DNA from 2 places in the Geobacillus sp. LYN3 genome. Region 2 is predicted to be linked to the other one. Evidence: predicted binding sites of a transcription regulator. Region 2 holds the regulator's gene; the other holds the start of a gene.
What was found. The regulator Rex, encoded in region 2, represses fermentation and respiration genes when NADH is low (regulators of the CRP and FNR family bind a similar motif). The targets are predictions, from matches to a motif close to TTGTGAAATATTTCACAA.
Positions count from the first base shown of each region.

Region 1: the regulator Rex is predicted to act here: its motif matches at 3,284-3,301, upstream of pflB (formate C-acetyltransferase).

Region 1 covers NZ_QCWL01000001.1:503,548-516,746, reverse strand. Annotated here, with positions in the region: partial or broken gene DCC82_RS02695 (transporter substrate-binding domain-containing protein) at 100-600, shown strand; gene DCC82_RS02690 (TrmH family RNA methyltransferase) at 694-1,407, opposite strand; gene DCC82_RS02685 (amino acid permease) at 1,766-3,160, shown strand; gene pflB (formate C-acetyltransferase) at 3,418-5,667, shown strand; gene pflA (pyruvate formate-lyase-activating protein) at 5,723-6,472, shown strand; gene DCC82_RS02670 (ATP-binding protein) at 6,720-8,102, opposite strand; partial or broken gene DCC82_RS02665 (FAD-dependent oxidoreductase) at 8,319-8,753, shown strand; gene DCC82_RS18655 (hypothetical protein) at 8,803-8,871, shown strand; gene manA (mannose-6-phosphate isomerase, class I) at 9,017-9,991, shown strand; gene DCC82_RS02650 (alanine/glycine:cation symporter family protein) at 10,026-11,489, opposite strand; gene DCC82_RS02645 (glycerate kinase) at 11,598-12,740, opposite strand; gene DCC82_RS02640 (GntP family permease) at 12,771-13,199, opposite strand, start outside.
Region 2 covers NZ_QCWL01000001.1:699,977-707,431, forward strand. Annotated here, with positions in the region: gene DCC82_RS03680 (ABC-F family ATP-binding cassette domain-containing protein) at 1-1,777, opposite strand, end outside; gene moaC (cyclic pyranopterin monophosphate synthase MoaC) at 1,902-2,423, shown strand; gene DCC82_RS03690 (redox-sensing transcriptional repressor Rex) at 2,413-3,069, shown strand; gene DCC82_RS03695 (twin-arginine translocase TatA/TatE family subunit) at 3,066-3,221, shown strand; gene tatC (twin-arginine translocase subunit TatC) at 3,242-3,988, shown strand; gene DCC82_RS03705 (YdiK family protein) at 4,003-4,185, opposite strand; gene DCC82_RS03710 (CPBP family intramembrane glutamic endopeptidase) at 4,190-4,924, opposite strand; gene groES (co-chaperone GroES) at 5,204-5,488, shown strand; gene groL (chaperonin GroEL) at 5,571-7,190, shown strand; partial or broken gene DCC82_RS03725 (cation:proton antiporter) at 7,451-7,455, opposite strand, start outside.

The sequences.
Region 1 (13,199 bases), 190 kb from region 2:
TAAATATATTATAAGGTTTTCCAAAAAACAAAACGAATATTCAATTAATTTATAATATAAAAATAAACCACCCCACTTCTGCTACATTATTTTATAAAAATGAATATTCATTTGTTTCAAGACGGCTGGGGTCCGCTCTTTGCCGCATTGCAAAGCAAAGAAATCGATATGGCGATCTCCGGCATCACGATCAATGATAAGCGGAAACAAACATACGATTTCTCCATTCCTTATTTTGAATCCACCTATATGATTATGGTGAAAGAAAATAGTCCAATCAAAAATGCGCTTGACTTAAAAGGAAAAACGATCGGCGTTCAAAACGGCATCACGGGACAAGCAGCAGTAGAAAAATTGCTTGGAAAAGAAAATAAAAACATTAAAAAATTCGAAAAAACGGTTGTGGCGATTATGGACTTATTAAACGGCGGCGGCGAGGCGGTCGTTACGGACAACGCGGTGGCAAGCGAGTATGTGAAAAACAATCCGGATAAAAAAATCAAAACCATCGCCGATCCAGAACATTTCGAGTCTGAGTTTTACGGGCTGATGTTCCCAAAAGGAAGCGACTTGAAGCCAAAAGTGGACGAAGCGACAAGGTTTTTTACGGACCACAACAGCAAAAAGCTGGTCTTCGCCATGCTGCTTCCATCCGCAAACAAAAAAGAATCCTTCCCTCGCATTTAGGGAAGGCTAAACAGAACGACCCAGCTGCTTTGCCAGCCGTTCGCGAATGCGCGGATTTAACGTTTGCCACATCCATTTTTCAAATAGCTCCTTTTTTTCTTGAAATGGTAAATAGTAGCGCTCGCCTGCTTGTTGGCGCGCTCTCTCGGTTACATCGTATAACGCAAGCGCTGCCGCCACTGATATATTAAAACTTTGGACAAACCCATACATTGGAATCATAAACGTCGCATCAGCGGCACGAATCGCCTCTTGCGACACACCGCTATGCTCGTTGCCAAACAGAAGCGCTGTCGGCCGCGACACATCGATGTCGCCAAGGCGAAGCGTTCCTTCGCCGAGATAGCTGGCATACACTTGATACCCTTTTGCTTGCAGCTCTTTAATCGTCGTTACAATATCCGGTTTTTGCTGCAGCGTCAGCCATTTATCGGCATGTCGCGTCACAAGCGGGTTCGGCTGAAACGGCGCTTTTCCAGTGACGACATACACATCCTGCACGCCAAACGCTTCCGCTGTCCGCAACACCGCCGCTTGGTTATGCGGATCATCGACTGCTTCAGTCAATACCGTAATATAACGCGTCCGCTTTTGAAGTACATCATACATCCGCTTTAACCGTTCCGGTAAAATCATTTCCCAAATAAGACGCGTTTCTTCCGTCAACACCCCTTCTTTTTGCAGCTGTTCAATGAACGCTTTTGCTTCTTGCTCGTTCATTGCCATCACCTTCGTTTCTTCTAATAATCTACCTAGAACGAATCTCATTGTACAAAATTTTGACAATGCGAGCAAACACAACAAGCCGAAAAACTTCTTAATAAATCCATACATTCCCATTTTTTTATTGCCTATCATGAACCATAATACATATTACAAAGCAAATGATATATTTATTAGAATATTATTAATTTTATTTAAATAACAAAGATACCACTTATTTCATATATAAATACATTTACAAATATTTATCCAGCATGTACTATATTAAATGTAAACGCTTTAAAAATTTTTTAAAATAATTTATTTTTTTATTTGCTTTTTACAAAATTGTCCCGATCGATAGGAGGAAACGATTATGCAAACTCCAAAAAATGAACAAAAATTACATCGTGGATTAGAGGAAAGACATATTTCTCTTATGTCTCTTGGGGCAGCGATTGGGGTCGGGCTATTTCTTGGCTCTGCATCTTCCATCAAATTAGCGGGACCGGCGATTTTGATTGCTTATGCGGTAAGCGGCGCGGTCATGTTCTTGATTATGCGCGCACTCGGCGAAATGGCCGTGGAAAACCCGGTTGCCGGTTCATTCAGCCGCTACGCGCATGACTATTTAGGACCGCTTGCTGGTTATTTAACCGGGTGGAACTATTGGTTTTTATGGGTAGTTACTTGCATCGCGGAAATCACCGCTGCCGGCATTTATATGCAATTTTGGTTCCCTGATACGCCAAGATGGATATGGGCGCTAGCCGCTTTAATAATGATGACATTAATCAATTTCCTCGCTGTCAAGGCGTACGGGGAATTAGAATTTTGGTTTGCGCTTATTAAAATTGTCACCATTGTATTTATGATCATCGTTGGCTTGGGCATGATTCTGTTCGGAATCGGCAATGGCGGAGTCGCCACAGGCATCAGCAACCTTTGGGAACATGGCGGATTTCTCCCGAACGGCTTTACCGGTGTGTTAATGTCTTTGCAAATGGTAATGTTCGCCTACTTAGGAATCGAGATGCTCGGCGTCACTGCCGGAGAAGTAAAAAATCCGGAGAAATCGCTTACCCGCGCAATCAATACGGTCTTTTGGCGCATTTTAATTTTCTACGTGGGCGCATTATTTGTCATCATGTCCATTTACCCTTGGAACGAAATCGGCGAAAAAGGAAGCCCGTTTGTCTTAACATTTGAAAAAATCGGCATTCACGCCGCTGCGGGAATCATCAACTTTGTCGTTTTAACGGCTGCGTTGTCTTCCTGCAACAGTGGAATTTTCAGCACAAGCCGCATGCTCTTCAACTTGGCTGAGCAAAAAGAAGCACCGCCTTCCTTCGCTAAACTGACAAAGCGCGGAATTCCAGGCGTCGCCCTCATCGTCACGGCGTTAGCGATGTTAGTCGGTGTGTATTTAAACTACGTTTCCGAAAAAGTATTCCAATGGGTCACAAGTGTCGCGACATTTGGCGCGATTTGGACATGGGCGATTATTTTGCTTTCGCAATTGCACTTCCGTAAACGCTTAAGCCCAGAAAAGCAAAAACAATTAAAGTATAAAATGCCGCTTTATCCTTATAGCTCTTATATCGCTCTCGCCTTTTTAGTCGGAGTTGTCGGTTTAATGGCATATTTCCCTGACACACGAATCGCACTTATCATTGGACCAGCCTGGCTCATCTTGCTCGTTGTCGTCTATTATGCAAAAGGCATGCATAAGCGCCATGCCTACCCTTCTGATAAAAAACTAGTTAGCTAAACAACCGTCTCCATCCCTTTTATAGGGATGGAGATGTTTATTTTTTTACATCCTTCTTCATGTTCATTGATGATCACTTCTCCCTTCCCCCTGTTACATACCAACACCGTCATTCAATTAATATTGTTCAATATTTCACAAACTATTCAATAATAGATTGTTCTAGGCGCCAATAAATATAGTATTGTATAGTTGAAATCTGTTATATATATTTTTTCAGTCTGTTATAGTTACAGGCGATTGGGAGGGGATCTGTTATGAAACAAGCTACTACTGTATTAGACCCGTGGCGAAATTTTAAAGGGTCAAAATGGAAAAAATCCATTGACGTCCGTGACTTTATTTTAAACAACGTCACCGTTTACTATGGGGATGAGTCATTTCTAGAAGGGCCTACAGAAGCGACGAAGAAACTATGGGAACAAGTGATGGAATTGTCGAAACAAGAACGCGAAAAAGGCGGCGTTCTCGATATGGATACATCCATTGTTTCCACCATCACTTCCCACAGACCGGGTTATTTAAACAAAGACTTGGAAAAAATTGTTGGTTTTCAAACAGATAAACCGTTTAAGCGCGCATTAATGCCGTTCGGAGGCATCCGCATGGCGCAACAATCATGCGAAGCATACGGCTACAAAGTAAGCGACGAAGTGAAAAAAATTTTTACCGAATACCGAAAAACCCATAACCAAGGTGTGTTTGACGTTTACACCGAAGAGATGAAATTAGCGCGCAAAGCGGGAATTATCACCGGCCTTCCAGACGCATATGGACGCGGCCGCATTATTGGCGACTATCGCCGCGTGGCGTTATACGGTGTCGATCGTCTGATTGAAGAAAAACAAAAGGATTTGAAAAACACTGGCGCAAGAACGATGACGGAAGACATTATCCGCCTTCGCGAGGAAATTGCTGAACAAATTCGCGCGTTAAACGAATTGAAACAAATGGCATTAAGCTACGGTTACGACATTTCCGAACCAGCGCAAAACGCACACGAAGCATTCCAATGGCTCTATTTCGCTTATCTTGCCGCTATTAAAGAACAAAACGGCGCAGCGATGAGCTTAGGCCGCGTGTCCACCTTCTTAGACATTTATATCGAACGCGACCTGCAAGAAGGTACGCTAACAGAAAAAGAAGCGCAGGAACTTGTCGACCATTTTGTGATGAAATTGCGCCTTGTCAAATTCGCCAGAACACCGGAATATAACGAACTATTCAGCGGCGACCCGACATGGGTAACAGAATCGATCGGCGGAATGGCGATCGATGGTCGTCCGTTAGTCACGAAAAACTCGTTCCGCTTCCTTCATACGTTGGATAACTTAGGACCTGCGCCAGAGCCAAACTTAACGGTACTTTGGTCGAAACAATTGCCGGAAGCGTTCAAAGAATATTGCGCGAAAATGTCGATAAAAACAAGCTCGATTCAATATGAAAACGACGACTTAATGCGCGTGGAATTCGGCGATGACTACGGAATTGCTTGCTGCGTATCGCCAATGAGAATTGGCAAGCAAATGCAATTTTTCGGAGCGCGCGCCAACCTTGCGAAAGCATTGTTATATGCGATTAATGGCGGCGTTGATGAAAAATTAAAAATACAAGTTGGTCCTGAGTTTGCGCCAATTACATCCGAATATTTAGATTACGATGAAGTCATGCGTAAGTTTGATCATGTACTTGAATGGCTTGCGGAACTTTATATTAATACACTCAATGTCATTCATTACATGCACGATAAATATTGTTATGAACGCATTGAAATGGCGCTTCATGATTCGCATATTTTACGCACGATGGCAACTGGTATCGCCGGACTATCGGTTGTCGCTGATTCGTTAAGTGCGATCAAATACGCAAAAGTCAAACCGATTCGAGATGAAAACGGCATTGCCGTTGATTTTGAAATCGAAGGAGATTTCCCGAAATACGGAAATAACGATGATCGCGTCGACCAAATTGCGGTTGATTTAGTCGAACGTTTTATGACGAAATTGAAAAAACATAAAACGTATCGCGATTCAAAACATACGTTATCGATTTTAACGATTACATCGAACGTCGTATACGGGAAAAAGACAGGAAATACGCCAGATGGCCGTCGCGCTGGCGAACCGTTTGCTCCGGGAGCGAACCCGCTGCACGGCCGTGACACGAAGGGAGCGCTCGCTTCGTTAAGCTCTGTCGCGAAATTGCCATTTGAACATGCATTAGATGGCATTTCTAATACGTTCTCAATCGTGCCGAAAGCTTTAGGAAAAGAAGAGCAAACCCGTGTTCGCAACCTTGTCGCCATTTTAGATGGTTACATGGAAAAAGGCGGACACCATCTCAACATTAACGTGTTGAATCGTGAAACGTTATTAGATGCAATGGAACATCCAGAAAAATATCCGCAATTAACGATTCGCGTCTCTGGATATGCCGTCAACTTCATTAAATTAACTCGTGAACAACAAATTGACGTCATTAACCGCACGTTCCACGAAACGATGTAACGATCTCCCCCTCCTTCTTGAGGGGGTATATTTCTCTTAGGAAGGAGACCATCCGATGAAAGGGTTTATTCATTCGATTGAGACATGCGGCACCGTCGACGGCCCAGGCCTTCGCTATGTCATCTTCACACAAGGATGCTTGCTGCGCTGTCAATATTGTCATAACGCCGACACATGGGAAATCGGAAAAGGAAAAGAAATGACCGTAGAAGAAATTATCGATGATGTAAAAACATATTTGCCGTTTATCAACGCTTCCGGCGGCGGAATTACCGTCAGCGGCGGAGAACCTTTGCTACAAATCGACTTTTTAATCGAGCTATTTAAAGCATGCAAAAAACTCGGCATTCATACAGCGATCGATTCGTCAGGGGGATGCTACACAGCGGAAGCGTCGTTCCAGCAAAAATTAAACGAATTGCTTTCCTATACTGATTTAATTTTGCTTGATTTAAAACATATCGATGAAAAAAAACATCGGAAACTGACAGGAAAAACAAATAAACATATTTTACAATTTGCTCGGTTCTTATCCGAAAAAAACGTTCCTGTTTGGATCCGGCATGTTCTCGTTCCAACCATTACAGACGACCCGAATGATTTGCGCAGTCTCGCCGCTTTTATTCGTACGTTAAATAATGTGGAAAAAATTGAAATTCTCCCGTACCATAAACTAGGGGTATACAAATGGAAAGCGCTTGGATTGAAGTATCCTTTGGAAGGAATTGAACCTCCTTCGGAAGAAAGCGTACAAATGGCCCAACAAATCTTAAATGGAACGGAAAATAGCACGCCTCTTACGTAATGTAAGAGTTTTTTTCTGATTTCACATAATAGATAATCTAACACCTATATTATGTTTAGAAGATCAGCAAATGGCTTTCTCAATTCCTTCGCCGCAGAGTGGGACTTTGGGATATACACACAGAAAAAGGATGGCTCACCGCGCTTTACCAGCGAACATAGGAGCCATCCTTTTTCGATGGAGAAGGCTTGTTGTAAACTCCTTTAAACGACTGACAATAATATGAACTAAATCGATGGGGCAACCTCTATTCTGGCGCTTTCATATATGCCTGTCTCGGATGATTCGGTTGGTCAGGATATTTCAAGCAAATTTTCCCTTCCTCTAATAATTTTCCTAAATAGTTGTTTCTTAATCCGTCTGGCGTTCTTTCCAATAGTGCCGCTAGTTCCTTTAACATCAGCGGTCTTTGCGCACAAAGCTGCAAAATAATATTTTCCATCACACTTGGAGGCAATCGTTTTTTCCTTCTCGCCAACTCCGCAATGTTCCATAGTTTTTCATCGATTTCGCTCTTCTCTTTGTACGGATCAGATGAAGATGGTTCATTATTTATGGAGTCCGAACCGTTATTTATGGAGTTAGGTTCGTTATTTACGGAGTCAGCATCGTTATTTACGAAGTCAACGCCGTTATTTATGGAGTTTGGCGATTTATTCACGGAGTTGTCTTGTTTATTCACGGAGTTTTCTTCGCTATTTATAGAGTTATCTTCGTTATTTATGGAGTTAAGATGCTTATTTACGGAGTTTAAATCTTCTTCCGTTAACGTAAGATCCATTTCACTATCATCATGCTGTTCTATATCTTGATGCATATCTGTTTCATATGATGCAGCTGTTTCATTTGGAAAATCGAACGGATACAATATCACAACCGTTCGTTCCGGATTCGAATGCTGGATAAATTCAGGCTGCTTGTATTGAGGGTTGCTCCATGTTGTGACAATATGCTTCAATCCGAAGCCGGCTCGCTTGCAAAGGCCGATCAAAATAAACATTTTAAACAAATTCGGATTGCGGAGATTACTCATATGGCCGGAAAGCGCAGAATCGATCGGAATGCGAAATAGGCCTGGGTTGGCAAAGCGAAACACGCCATTTTCTTTCTCAACGATAATTCCGCCTTCTCCTAAATAATCCGCATGTACAATCGCGTTTACAAGCGCCTCGTGCAGCGCTATTTGCATGGAGCGATCCATATCATTATTTTTAAGCTGTGAGATCACTTTAAAATAAAAATCGTATAAGTTGCCAGACCATGTGCCATCTTGTGAGGTGAATCGCTTTGTCCAATCGTTCGTTACTATACCGTTCAAACTTTCCCGATATTCGAGAAAATATTGCGGTAAAACTTCTGTAATAATCCGTTCCTCACTAAACATCAATAACCCTGCTAATGTAACTCCTTCTTTGCTGCTATCTCGCAATTTTCCCCATGCACCGATCTTGTATAAAAATTCTTTCGTCTCCAACCCATTCCATGGATGGTTTGGCTTGACAACTGCAAACTTTTCCCGGTAGCTTTTCACCGATTCAAAATTTAATTCATGCAGTCCATAGTGTTCCAAAATGGAACTATCATGCCAAACAGTTGAATTCCCATCATAAAAACTTGAATATTTATTCACTTCCGATCTTCCTTTAATTATTATTTTATAAAAATATTTACTTCCTTCTTTATTCTTATTGTATCATCTTTCGTTTTCGTTGCGTGTAGTTGCCAAAAAAAGAAGAAAGAAGATGCCCAACACGTTTATTGCATGTTGGAAAATAGATGGATAGTTTTTCTAAAAGTGAGCAAAACTAATATAAATTAAAACACAGTAAGGGGGCTTTTGTTACATATGCTATCTCTTCCTTCATCACTAGAGTCGTATTGGCGGACATCTGTCGCGCTGCCATCGTTTTCGAAACTGACAGAAGATATTCGCACCGATGTCGCCATTATCGGCGGAGGAATTTCTGGTATCACGACCGCTTATTTGCTTGCTAAAAAGGGAGTGCGCGTTACTTTATTGGAAGCGGATCGTCTTCTGAACGGAACGACAGGGCATACGACCGCGAAAATTACAGCCCAGCATGATATCATTTATGATGAATTGATCAACCACTTTGGACAGGAAAAGGCAAAACTGTACTACGAAGCATGTATGGAAGCATTGCGTTTTATTCGAAGTACAATCGAACAAGAAGCGATTGACTGCGATTTTATTGAACAAGATGCATATATATACACCGATTCTTCCTCATCGTTAACAAAATTAATAAACGAAATGGAACAGCGGCGACCGCACATGGGACTGCCCTTGCCACGGCTCGCGATTCTCCATTCACGGCGATGTTGTCGAAGGACCGGCGCAACGGCCTTTAAACAAAATTGAGGACTATCCATCATAGCAAGAAGCTGCTCTATGAGGCGGCTCTTTTTTATTCCTGCAAATATTATGATAATATGGAAATGTACTTCAATTTGTGATCTTCACGATCAATGCAAAGCATCTCTCTTTTTTTTATAATATTTTTATAGAAAGGAGTGATATCCATGCCAATCGAGCCAATTTTTCTCACTCCTATTTTTCAAGAGCGAATTTGGGGCGGCACGAAATTGGCGGACGAATTCGGCTATTCCATCCCGTCAACACACACAGGGGAATGCTGGGCAGTTTCCGCACATCCAAACGGACAAACCGTGATTAAAAACGGGCCGTTTCAAGGAATGACGCTTGGACAATTATGGGAAGAGCGACGCGACTTATTCGGCCACTTTCCATCAGACCGTTTTCCTTTGTTGACGAAAATTTTAGATGCCAACGCTGATTTATCAGTGCAAGTGCATCCTGATGACGCATACGCACAAAAACATGAAAATGGCGAATTTGGAAAAACAGAATGTTGGTATATTATTGACTGCAAAAAAGATGCGGAACTTGTTTACGGACATCATGCGAAAACGAAAGAAGAACTGAAAGAAATGATGGAAACCGGCCAATGGGACAAGTTGCTTCGCAGAATTCCGATTAAACCTGGCGACTTTTTCTATGTCCCTAGCGGCACAATTCACGCCCTTTGCGAAGGGACGCTTGTCTTAGAAACACAACAAAGCTCTGACACAACATACCGCGTCTATGACTATGACCGTGTCGACAGCAACGGGAAAAAACGCGAACTGCATTTAGACAAAGCGTTAGACGTCATTACCGTTCCACATCGCGACGCGAATGTTCATCCGAACATCACCCAAGTTGACGATGCCACGATTACAACATTTATCGAAAGCGACTACTTTGGCGTACAAAAATGGGAGATTAATGGAACTGTCAACTTGGACCAAACGAAACATTTTCTCATCGTTAGCGTCCTTAATGGAGAAGGCAAGCTAGTGTCGGAAGGCGGTTCATACGATCTAAAAAAAGGGGATCATTTCATTCTTCCATATCAATTTGGGCGTTTTTCCATAAACGGAACGCTCGAAATGATTGCTTCATGGCCTCTAGTACAAAAAGGAGCTGCCTCTTAAATATGAGACAGCTCCCTTTCTTTTTACGATATAATCAATCTTCATTTACCGCTTTAGCATGGGAAGTTGGATATTCTTTTTCCCAAAAGTCCGCGCCGGTAATGCCTAGTTTCACCGGATCAAAGACTGGGTCTTTGCCAGCCTTTTTCTGTTCTTCAAAATCTTTAAGAACTTTTAATGCTGGTTTCGTTAGTAAAAGAATCGCGATAATGTTGAGCCATGCCATGCTTCCAACACCGATATCGCCAAGTGTCCAAGCTAGTTTTGCTGTTTTGACGCATCCGTAAAACACTACCCCTAAAATCGCCACTTTTAACACATATTGTTGCCAGCTAGCTTTCATTCTCCTTGTAATATAAGCTAAATTTGTTTCTGCCATATAGTAATACGCCATAATGGTCGTAAACGCAAAGAAGAATAGAGCAACCGCAACAAACGGGGCACCGAATCCTGGGAATACCGTTTCAACTGCTTTCTGCGTAAAAATAGGTCCCGGCTCTACATCGCCAAGTTTTTGCACAATCGGCGCCTTTCCTTCCGGTGTCACGTTATACATGCCGGTAATTAAAATCATAAATGCAGTTGCCGAACAAACAAACCATGTATCGACATAGACCGAAAATGCTTGAACTAAGCCTTGTTTTGCTGGGTGCGACACCTCTGCGGCAGCGGCTGCATGCGGTGCAGTTCCTTGTCCCGCTTCATTGGAATAAATTCCCCGTTTGACTCCCCACGAAATTGCGGCACCAAGAATTCCTCCAAACGCCGCATCCATACCAAAGGCGCTTCGGAAAATTAAGCTGAGTACATGAGGGAGTTCGGTAATATTCGCAAATACGATAAATAAAGCCACTATAATGTATCCTAACGCCATAAATGGAACAATCAATTCGGCCGCACGGGCAATCCGCTTCACACCCCCGAAAATAATGGCGCCTAAAAGAACGGCAATTCCGATTCCTGTAATCGTCGGACTGATGCCAAACGCGTTTTCCATTCCCGCGGCAATGCTGTTGGCTTGCACACCCGGCAACAGCACCCCGGTCGCCAACACCGTAACAATAGCAAACAATACCGCATACCATTTCATTTTTAGCCCTTTTTCAATATAGTAGGCTGGTCCGCCGCGAAACTGACCGTCCTGCTTCGTTTTATACACCTGCGCGAGCGCTGCTTCCACAAAAGCGGAACCTGCCCCTACGAAAGCAATGAGCCACATCCAAAATACGGCACCAGGACCTCCATATGCAATAGCAGTCGCGACACCTGCTATGTTTCCTGTCCCGACCCGTCCGGACAACGCGAGCGATAAAGCCTGGAAAGAAGAAATTCCTGCTTCAGAGCTCTTGCCTTGAAACATTTGTTTAATCATTTCTTTCATATGCCTCACTTGCAAAAAGCGAGTGAGCAACGAATAGAAAAGACCGGTTGCCAAACAAAGATAGACCAAATATTGGCTCCAAATAATATCGTTTAACCACTCTACAAATTTTTCCATATACATCCCTCCTGTATAAATATCACTATAATATAATTATTATAAAATATTTTCAATTTTCTTTTAATACAAAAAATTAAAAAAGGTCCTTGGAATAAAGAACCTTTTTTAATTCATATTTCTTCCAATTTTGCAAACCGCTGCAATGTTCCGAGCGGTTTGGGTAACATAATACCGAGCATTTGCTAATGCTTTTTCTAATGGAATAATTCCCGGGACAATGCTATAAAGGGCATCAATTCCATGGCTTCGCACGACATCGCTGTCATCGGATACAGAGCCGGCAATGGCAATAACTGGAATATTGTGTCGCTTGGCCGCTTTTGCTACGCCGATCGGCGTTTTTCCAAAAATCGTCTGCCTATCGATTCGTCCTTCCCCCGTAATCACTAGCGATGCGCCTTGAATTCGTTCATGAAAATTCACCGTTTCTAACACAATCTCCACTCCGCGCTTCAGCTTCGCCTCGAGAAAGGCAAGCAATCCAGCGCCAAGTCCTCCAGCCGCCCCGGCACCAGGAATATCTTTTACTTGCTTTCCTAACACTCGTTCAATGACATCCGCATAGTGCTTTAAATTGCTATCCAGTGTCGCGACCATTTCGGGCGTCGCTCCTTTTTGTGGACCGAAAATCGCCGAGGCGCCTTTTGGACCTGTCAACGGATTATCAACATCGCACGCAACTTCAATTTTTACATGTTTTAGCCGCACATCGAGCCCAGAAAGGTCAATGTCGGCAAGCTCGGATAAGCTCCCGCCCCCAGGTCCGATTTCCTTTCCATGCCGGTCTAAAAGACGCCCGCCAAGCGCCTGAATCATGCCAGCCCCGCCATCGTTTGTCGCGCTTCCACCGATGCCGATAATAATATGCTCGGCTCCTTCGTCTAGCGCAGCGAGAATCAATTCCCCTGTCCCTCTCGTTGTCGTCACAAGCGGATTTCTCTTTTCACTTGGAACAAGGTGCAATCCAGAGGCGGCCGCCATTTCAATGACTGCTGTTTTTCCATCCCCAAGCATGCCAAAAAAGGCTTGGACACGATCCCCAAGTGGTCCTGTCACTTCCGTTTTCACAATTCGCCCGCCTGTCGCATCGACCAATGATTGAACCGTCCCTTCTCCGCCGTCTGCCATCGGAATTTTCACGTATTCCGCTTCAGGAAATATATCGCGGAACCCTTTTTCAATCGCGTTCGCCACCTCAAGCGCGGATAGGCTTTCTTTAAACGAATCTGGCGCAATAATCACTTTCATCCTCTTTCCTCCTCATTGTGATTATGAAAATCATTGGAAGACTCCGAAAATCAGCATCGATACGACAGCCAGTGTCAAGCCGATGAGTGACTCATACGGAATTAGTTTCAGCCGTTCTTTGACCTCCATATGGACGCTGCCCGCTGTCGCGTGGAAGAAGCTTCCGTGCGGCAAATGATCCAATACGGTCGCCCCGGCATGAACCATCGCTGCCCCGGCTAATGCGGAAATACCTAGACTCATCATCGTTTCACCAAATACACTGCTGGCAACAGCTGTTCCCGCCGTCGTGGAAGCAGTCGCCCCAGACATCAAAATCCCGGAAATCGGCGCTAGCACGTATGCTGGTAACCCGAAATGATCCAAACCGTTAATGATAACATCTTTTAGCGAGGAATTGGCAACAATGCCCGCTAATGTCCCTGTTCCGACTAACATGATGGCAACGTCAGACATTTT
Region 2 (7,455 bases):
ATTCGCTAATTTCTGTTTCAATTTCTTCAATGCGCCGCTTGCGCTGTCGTTCTAGTTTTTTCGCCTCTTTTTCCTGTTCGTAGCTAAGTTTCGATGATGCCTCTTCATGAGAACGGCCTGTTTGTTTCTCGGAAGCGAGACGTTCTAGCTCCAGCATTTCCGCCTTTTTTGCGACATAGTAGTCATAATCGCCTAAATACTCGGTAATTCCGTCACTAGAAAGCTCATATACTTTCGTGGCAATTCGATTAATAAAATAGCGGTCGTGAGAAACGAATAAAATAGTTCCGGGATATTCGATTAAGGCGTTTTCGAGCACTTCTTTACTGTCTAAATCAAGATGGTTTGTCGGTTCGTCTAAAATAAGGAAATTGGCTTTTTGCATCATTAGTTTGGCAAGCGCCAGTCTCGCTTTTTCACCGCCGCTTAAGGCCGATACAGGTTTTAATACATCGTCTCCAGAGAATAAGAAACTTCCGAGCACGGTGCGGATTTCTTTTTCCGTTTTGTCAGGGTATTCATCCCAAAGTTCATCGAGCACGCGCTTATTCGAGGACAAATCGGCCTGGTTTTGGTCGTAATAGCCGATTTGCACGTTCGAACCGTAACGGAAATGTCCTGATTGCAGCGGAAGTTTGTTTACAATCGCTTTTAACAACGTTGACTTTCCGATTCCGTTTGGTCCGACCAAGGCGATGCTTTCACCGCGCGTGATGCGGAAACGAATGTTGCGAATGAGCGGCTTGTTCTCATCATATCCGACTGCGACATCTTCAGCGATTGATACGTCATTTCCGCTTTGTCGCTCGATGTCAAAAGAAAAGGAAGCAGATTTTTCATCTCCTACTGGTTTTTCTATTATCTTCATTTTTTCCAACTGTTTCCGCCGGCTTTGTGCACGTCTTGTTGTGGAGGCACGGGCAATATTGCGTTGAATAAAGTCTTGGAGTTTTGCGATTTCTTCTTGTTGTTTTTCATACAGTTTTCGTTCTCGTTCATATTCGGCTGCTTTTTGTTCTAAGTAACGGCTATAATTTCCTGTGTATCGTTTCAATGTTGTCCGTGACAGCTCATATACTTGGGTGACAACTTTATCAAGAAAGTAGCGGTCGTGGGATACGATAAGAATAGCGCCAGGATATGTTTGCAAGTATTGTTCGAGCCATGTTAATGTTTCAAGGTCTAAATGGTTTGTCGGTTCGTCCAAAATAAGCAAATCAGGCTTCATTAAAAGCAGTTTTCCAAGCGCCAGACGAGTTCGTTGTCCGCCGCTTAACGATTGAACGGGAGTCGTCATATAGTCATATTTCGCAAATTGTAAGCCGTGTAAAATCGAACGAATATCCGCTTCGTATTGATAACCGCCTTGTTCTTTATAGCGTTCTTGCAATGCATCATAATCTTTCAATAATTTTTCATAGCGGGAAGAATCGGCGATTAGATCAGGGTCTCCCATTTGCAGCTCCATCTGGCGCAATTGTTTTTCTATTGTTTTTAGAGGAGCAAATACTGTCATCATTTCTTCCCAAATGGATAAAGAGGAGTGTAGACCGCTATCTTGAGCAAGATATCCGATCGATACTTCTTTTGGTTTGATGATTTCTCCACTATCGTAAGACATCTCACCAGCAATAATTTTTAACAGTGTCGATTTTCCTGCTCCGTTTCTTCCGACGAGCGCAATCCTATCTTTGGATTGTATTTCTAATTTTATATTCGATAAAATAAGGTCAGCACCGAAATATTTTGTCAGTTGATTGACTTGCAAAATAATCATTGTTGTTCACCTCTCGTTTAACAATAATAGTGTAGCGTAATTTGTTTTCTTATCGCAATAAAACAAAACGATAAAAGACAGATGCCCAAAAATAGTGTATAGTTTATAAATGGAGGAGATATGCGTGTCATCATTTACGCATTTTAATGAACAAGGCCGTGCAAAAATGGTCGATATTACGGAAAAAGAGGATACCATTCGAGTAGCGGTAGCACAAACGAGCGTGACCGTAAATAAAGAAATTTACGAGAAAATGACAAATCGCATGATTGAAAAAGGGGATGTGCTTGCTGTTGCGCAAGTAGCCGGCATTATGGCCGCAAAAAAAACGTCTGATTTAATTCCAATGTGCCACCCTCTTATGTTAAAAGGTGTCGACATCCAATTTGCATGGCATGTCGAGGAAGAAAAAGCGCTTTACCAATTGCTGATCACCGTAACGGTAAAAACAAAAGGAAGTACAGGTGTGGAGATGGAAGCGCTGACGGCTGCTTCTGTTTGTGCACTGACCGTGTATGATATGTGTAAGGCGCTAGACAAAGGGATGGTGATTGGCCCAACCTATTTAGTGGAAAAATCAGGTGGGAAATCAGGCCATTATCAACGAGAAAACAGTAGTGTTGGGGGATTTGCGAATGAACAATGAACAACCAAAAATTCCGCAAGCAACTGCAAAACGTTTGCCACTATATTACCGCTTTTTGAAAAATTTACATGCTTCAGGAAAACAACGAGTTTCTTCTGCGGAATTAAGTGAGGCAGTAAAAGTTGATCCCGCGACCATTCGTCGTGATTTTTCCTATTTCGGTGCGCTTGGCAAAAAAGGATACGGATATAATGTCAATTATTTATTATCTTTTTTTCGCAAGACGCTTGATCAAGATGAAATTACCGAAGTGGCGTTATTTGGAGTCGGGAACTTAGGGACAGCGTTTTTAAATTATAATTTTACAAAAAATAATAATACAAAAATTGTGATGGCATTTGATGTCGATCAAAAGAAAGTAGGAAAAGAAGTTGGCGGTGTGCCAGTATATCATTTGGATGAATTGGAAAATCGCCTTCACGAAGGAATTCCTGTTGCGATTTTGACCGTACCGGCTCCTGCCGCTCAATGGATTACGGACCGTCTCGTTCAAAAAGGGATTAAAGGAATTTTAAACTTTACACCCGCTCGATTGAACGTACCGAAACATATTCGTGTCCATCATATTGATTTAGCGGTTGAATTGCAATCATTAGTCTATTTCTTAAAAAATTATCCGGCCGATAAAGGAGAGAATAAAAAGTGAAATATTTGTTAATTGTGCTTGTTATTTTATTATTGTTTGGAACGAAAAAACTTCCGGAGCTGGGCAAATCGCTCGGTCAATCGCTGCGGGAATTTAAGGATGCCACTAAAGGATTAACAGACGAGGATGAAAAAAAGCCAGACCAATTATGATTTGTTAGGATGATTGAAGTATGGACGATAAAGAAATGTCGGTGTATGAACACCTGGGAGAATTACGAAAGCGACTTATTATTGTTCTTGTGTTTTTTGTCATTGCCCTTATTGCTAGTTTCTTTTTCGTGGAGCCCGTCATTTTATATTTGCAACGAACAGACGAAGCGAAAGAACTAACGATGAACGCCTTTCGTTTAACAGACCCAATAAAAATTTATTTTCAATTTGCGTTTGTGATTGCGTTTATTCTTACCGCACCAGTTCTGCTTTATCAAATTTGGGCGTTTGTCAGTCCCGGGCTGTATGAAAAGGAACGAAGAATCACATTAAGCTACATTCCGATTTCGATCTTTCTCTTTTTAGCTGGCATTAGTTTTGCGTATTTCATCTTATTTCCTTTCGTCGTTCGTTTTATGCAAAATTTAGCGTCCCGTCTCGGTATTCATCAGGTGATAGGGATTAATGAATACTTTGAATTTTTGCTTCATCTGATCTTGCCATTTGGAATTGTATTTCAGCTGCCGGTAGTTGTGATGTTTTTAACAAGGCTTGGCTTGATTACACCGATGCTATTAATAAAGGTGCGCAAATATGCTTATTTAGCATTATTGATTTTAGCGGCGGTCATTACGCCGCCAGATGTGCTGTCACAAGTCATTGTTATGATTCCGCTTTCGATTTTATATGAAGTGAGCATTTGGATTTCGAAAATAGCTTATCGCAAAGCGCTATTGGCGCAGACGGAACAAGAAAACCTCCCGTGAATGCGGCGGGAGGTTCATTTTTTAAAGTAAAGTACTAACAGACGTATCGCAGTTCCAAAATCAAGCGTAGCTATTATCGCAAGAACGATCGTGAAAAAATTCCAAATGGTTTCATCCGCACTTTGAATCGACAAGTAAGTGAATAAGATGCCCATAAGGAAATAGAAAAAAGCGAATTGTAATGGTGACCTTTTCATCGTACTAAAAGCCTCCAATAATGAGTTGTATCTGTTCTGTTTGCCGCATCATTTTTTCTATCTCATCTGCAAATATCGTTTGTATTAATACGACGAACGTATTCATAGTGACGTGGGCAAAAATCGGAACGAAAATACGCTTTGTTTTCGCGTAAAGAAACGCGAAGGTAAATCCCATTGTCGCATACAGCAGCAAGTGTTCCAATTCCATATGGACAACCGCAAATAAAAGAGAACTAACTAGTGCGGAAATGAAGAAATTATATTTTTGATATAGTGTTCCGAAAATAATTTTGCGAAAAATAATTTCTTCTAAAATCGGTCCGATGATAGAAGTAACGACCATCAATAATGGGGTGACTCGAATCATCTCGACAATTCGTTTGGTATTTTCTGAACCGGGCTCGATGCCGAGCAAGCGCCATTCAATATTGGCGGCAATGCTTTGGGCAAACAAGGCTAAAAAGACGCCGCCAATGGCCCACATCCATGCCGTAGATAACGGAACGCTATAACGGGTGTGCCGCTGTTTTATATCTTCACGCAAGAAAAAGAGAATGATGAGAAAGGCGATGGAAAAGCTGATCACCGCCCAATAGCCAGAGGCGATCTCTGTTGCCACAAAGTCATTTTTTGCGTGTTTTCCAACACCGAGAAAATGCAACAATGGGACCCCTGCAATACCTGATAGCAGCATGATGACATACGTAATAATGACATACCAGTAGCGTCGTTTCAATGAAACTTACCCCTTTGCCGATAAAATAATATAGTGATACTTCCCGTATTGTAGCACATCTTCTATAAAAAATGACAAAAAAAGAATGGATTGTTGTTTAGGTTTGTGGAAATGTGAAATAATTAAAAAGGGCAGGAAACGAGAAAAAACATATTATTTTTTGGTGTTTCCCACTTGCAAAAAAAAGAGAAGTTCATTAATATTATAAGTGTGTTAGCACTCAGTTAAGACGAGTGCTAATAAGAACGGCAAAAATTATTATCAAGGAGGTTGTTTTCCGTGTTAAAGCCATTAGGTGATCGCGTTGTCATTGAAGTGATTGAAACAGAAGAAAAAACTGCAAGCGGCATCGTATTGCCAGACACTGCGAAAGAAAAGCCACAAGAAGGCAGAGTTGTTGCTGTTGGTAAAGGTCGCGTGCTTGACAGCGGTGAACGTGTAGCTCCAGAAGTAGAAGTTGGCGATCGTATTATCTTCTCGAAATATGCTGGTACAGAAGTAAAATATGATGGCAAAGAATACTTAATTTTACGTGAAAGCGATATTTTAGCTGTTATTGGTTAATATAGCGTTGATAACATAGATATGCAAAAATAATACTTAACAAAATACTTAACGATTCTATTTCATAAGGAGGTAACGGGGTATGGCAAAAGAAATTAAATTCAGCGAAGAAGCTCGTCGTGCGATGTTACGTGGTGTGGACAAATTAGCTGATGCGGTAAAAGTAACGTTAGGTCCAAAAGGCCGTAACGTTGTATTAGAGAAAAAATTCGGTTCTCCATTAATTACGAATGACGGTGTAACGATCGCGAAAGAAATCGAATTAGAAGATCCATTTGAAAACATGGGTGCGAAGCTTGTTGCTGAAGTTGCAAGCAAAACAAACGATGTTGCTGGGGACGGTACAACAACGGCAACAGTTTTAGCGCAAGCAATGATCCGCGAAGGATTGAAAAACGTTACAGCTGGCGCTAACCCAATGGGCATCCGTAAAGGTATTGAAAAAGCGGTCGCTGTGGCAGTAGAAGAATTAAAAGCAATCTCCAAACCAATCAAAGGAAAAGAATCGATTGCTCAAGTTGCGGCTATCTCTGCAGCTGACGAAGAAGTTGGCCAATTAATCGCAGAAGCAATGGAACGCGTTGGTAACGACGGTGTTATCACATTAGAAGAATCAAAAGGCTTCACAACAGAATTAGATGTTGTGGAAGGTATGCAATTTGACCGTGGTTATGTATCTCCATACATGATCACAGATACAGAAAAAATGGAAGCAGTGCTTGAAAATCCATATATCTTAATCACAGACAAAAAAATCTCTAACATCCAAGACATCTTGCCTATCTTAGAACAAGTAGTTCAACAAGGCAAACCATTATTAATCATCGCAGAAGATGTCGAAGGCGAAGCACTTGCGACATTAGTAGTGAACAAACTTCGCGGTACATTCACTGCCGTAGCAGTTAAAGCTCCTGGCTTCGGTGATCGTCGTAAAGCAATGCTTGAAGACATCGCAATCTTAACTGGCGGTGAAGTTATCTCCGAAGAACTAGGACGTGACTTAAAATCTACAACAATCGCATCACTTGGCCGCGCTTCAAAAGTTGTTGTAACAAAAGAAAATACAACAATTGTAGATGGCGCTGGCGACTCTGAACGCATTAAAGCTCGCATCAACCAAATTCGTGCGCAATTAGAAGAAACAACTTCTGAATTCGATCGTGAAAAATTGCAAGAACGTCTAGCAAAATTAGCTGGCGGCGTAGCGGTAATCAAAGTTGGTGCAGCTACAGAAACAGAATTGAAAGAACGCAAATTACGCATCGAAGACGCGCTCAACTCTACTCGTGCCGCTGTGGAAGAAGGTATCGTAGCCGGCGGTGGTACAGCATTAATGAACGTATACAATAAAGTTGCTGCGATTGAAGCAGAAGGCGATGAAGCAACTGGTGTGAAAATCGTTCTTCGCGCAATTGAAGAGCCAGTTCGCCAAATCGCGCAAAACGCTGGTTTGGAAGGCTCTGTCATTGTTGAACGCTTAAAAACAGAAAAACCTGGCATCGGCTTCAACGCGGCTACTGGTGAATGGGTAGACATGATTGAAGCTGGTATCGTAGACCCAACGAAAGTAACTCGTTCCGCACTTCAAAACGCAGCTTCTGTTGCCGCTATGTTCTTAACAACAGAAGCAGTTGTCGCTGACAAACCAGAAGAAAACAAAGGCGGCAACCCAGGCATGCCTGACATGGGCGGAATGATGTAATCCCTATAAAAAACAAGGAACACTGGGAGTGACCCCGGTGTTCCTTTTCTTTTTGGATAGAGGGAAGAGAAGAAACGGAGTCTACAGTATTTGCATAGAGAGGTCTTCTTTTGGAATGTAAACATCTTTTAGACCGATCGGTTGCATGAATACGTCCCTGAGTTGCCGCTTGTCCGGTAACTGAGCGTCCACTCGGGGGGGAAGCAAATAAGAGATGGATCTGAAGTAAGCGAATGGTAAAGAAGGCGTTGCAGATGCTATTATT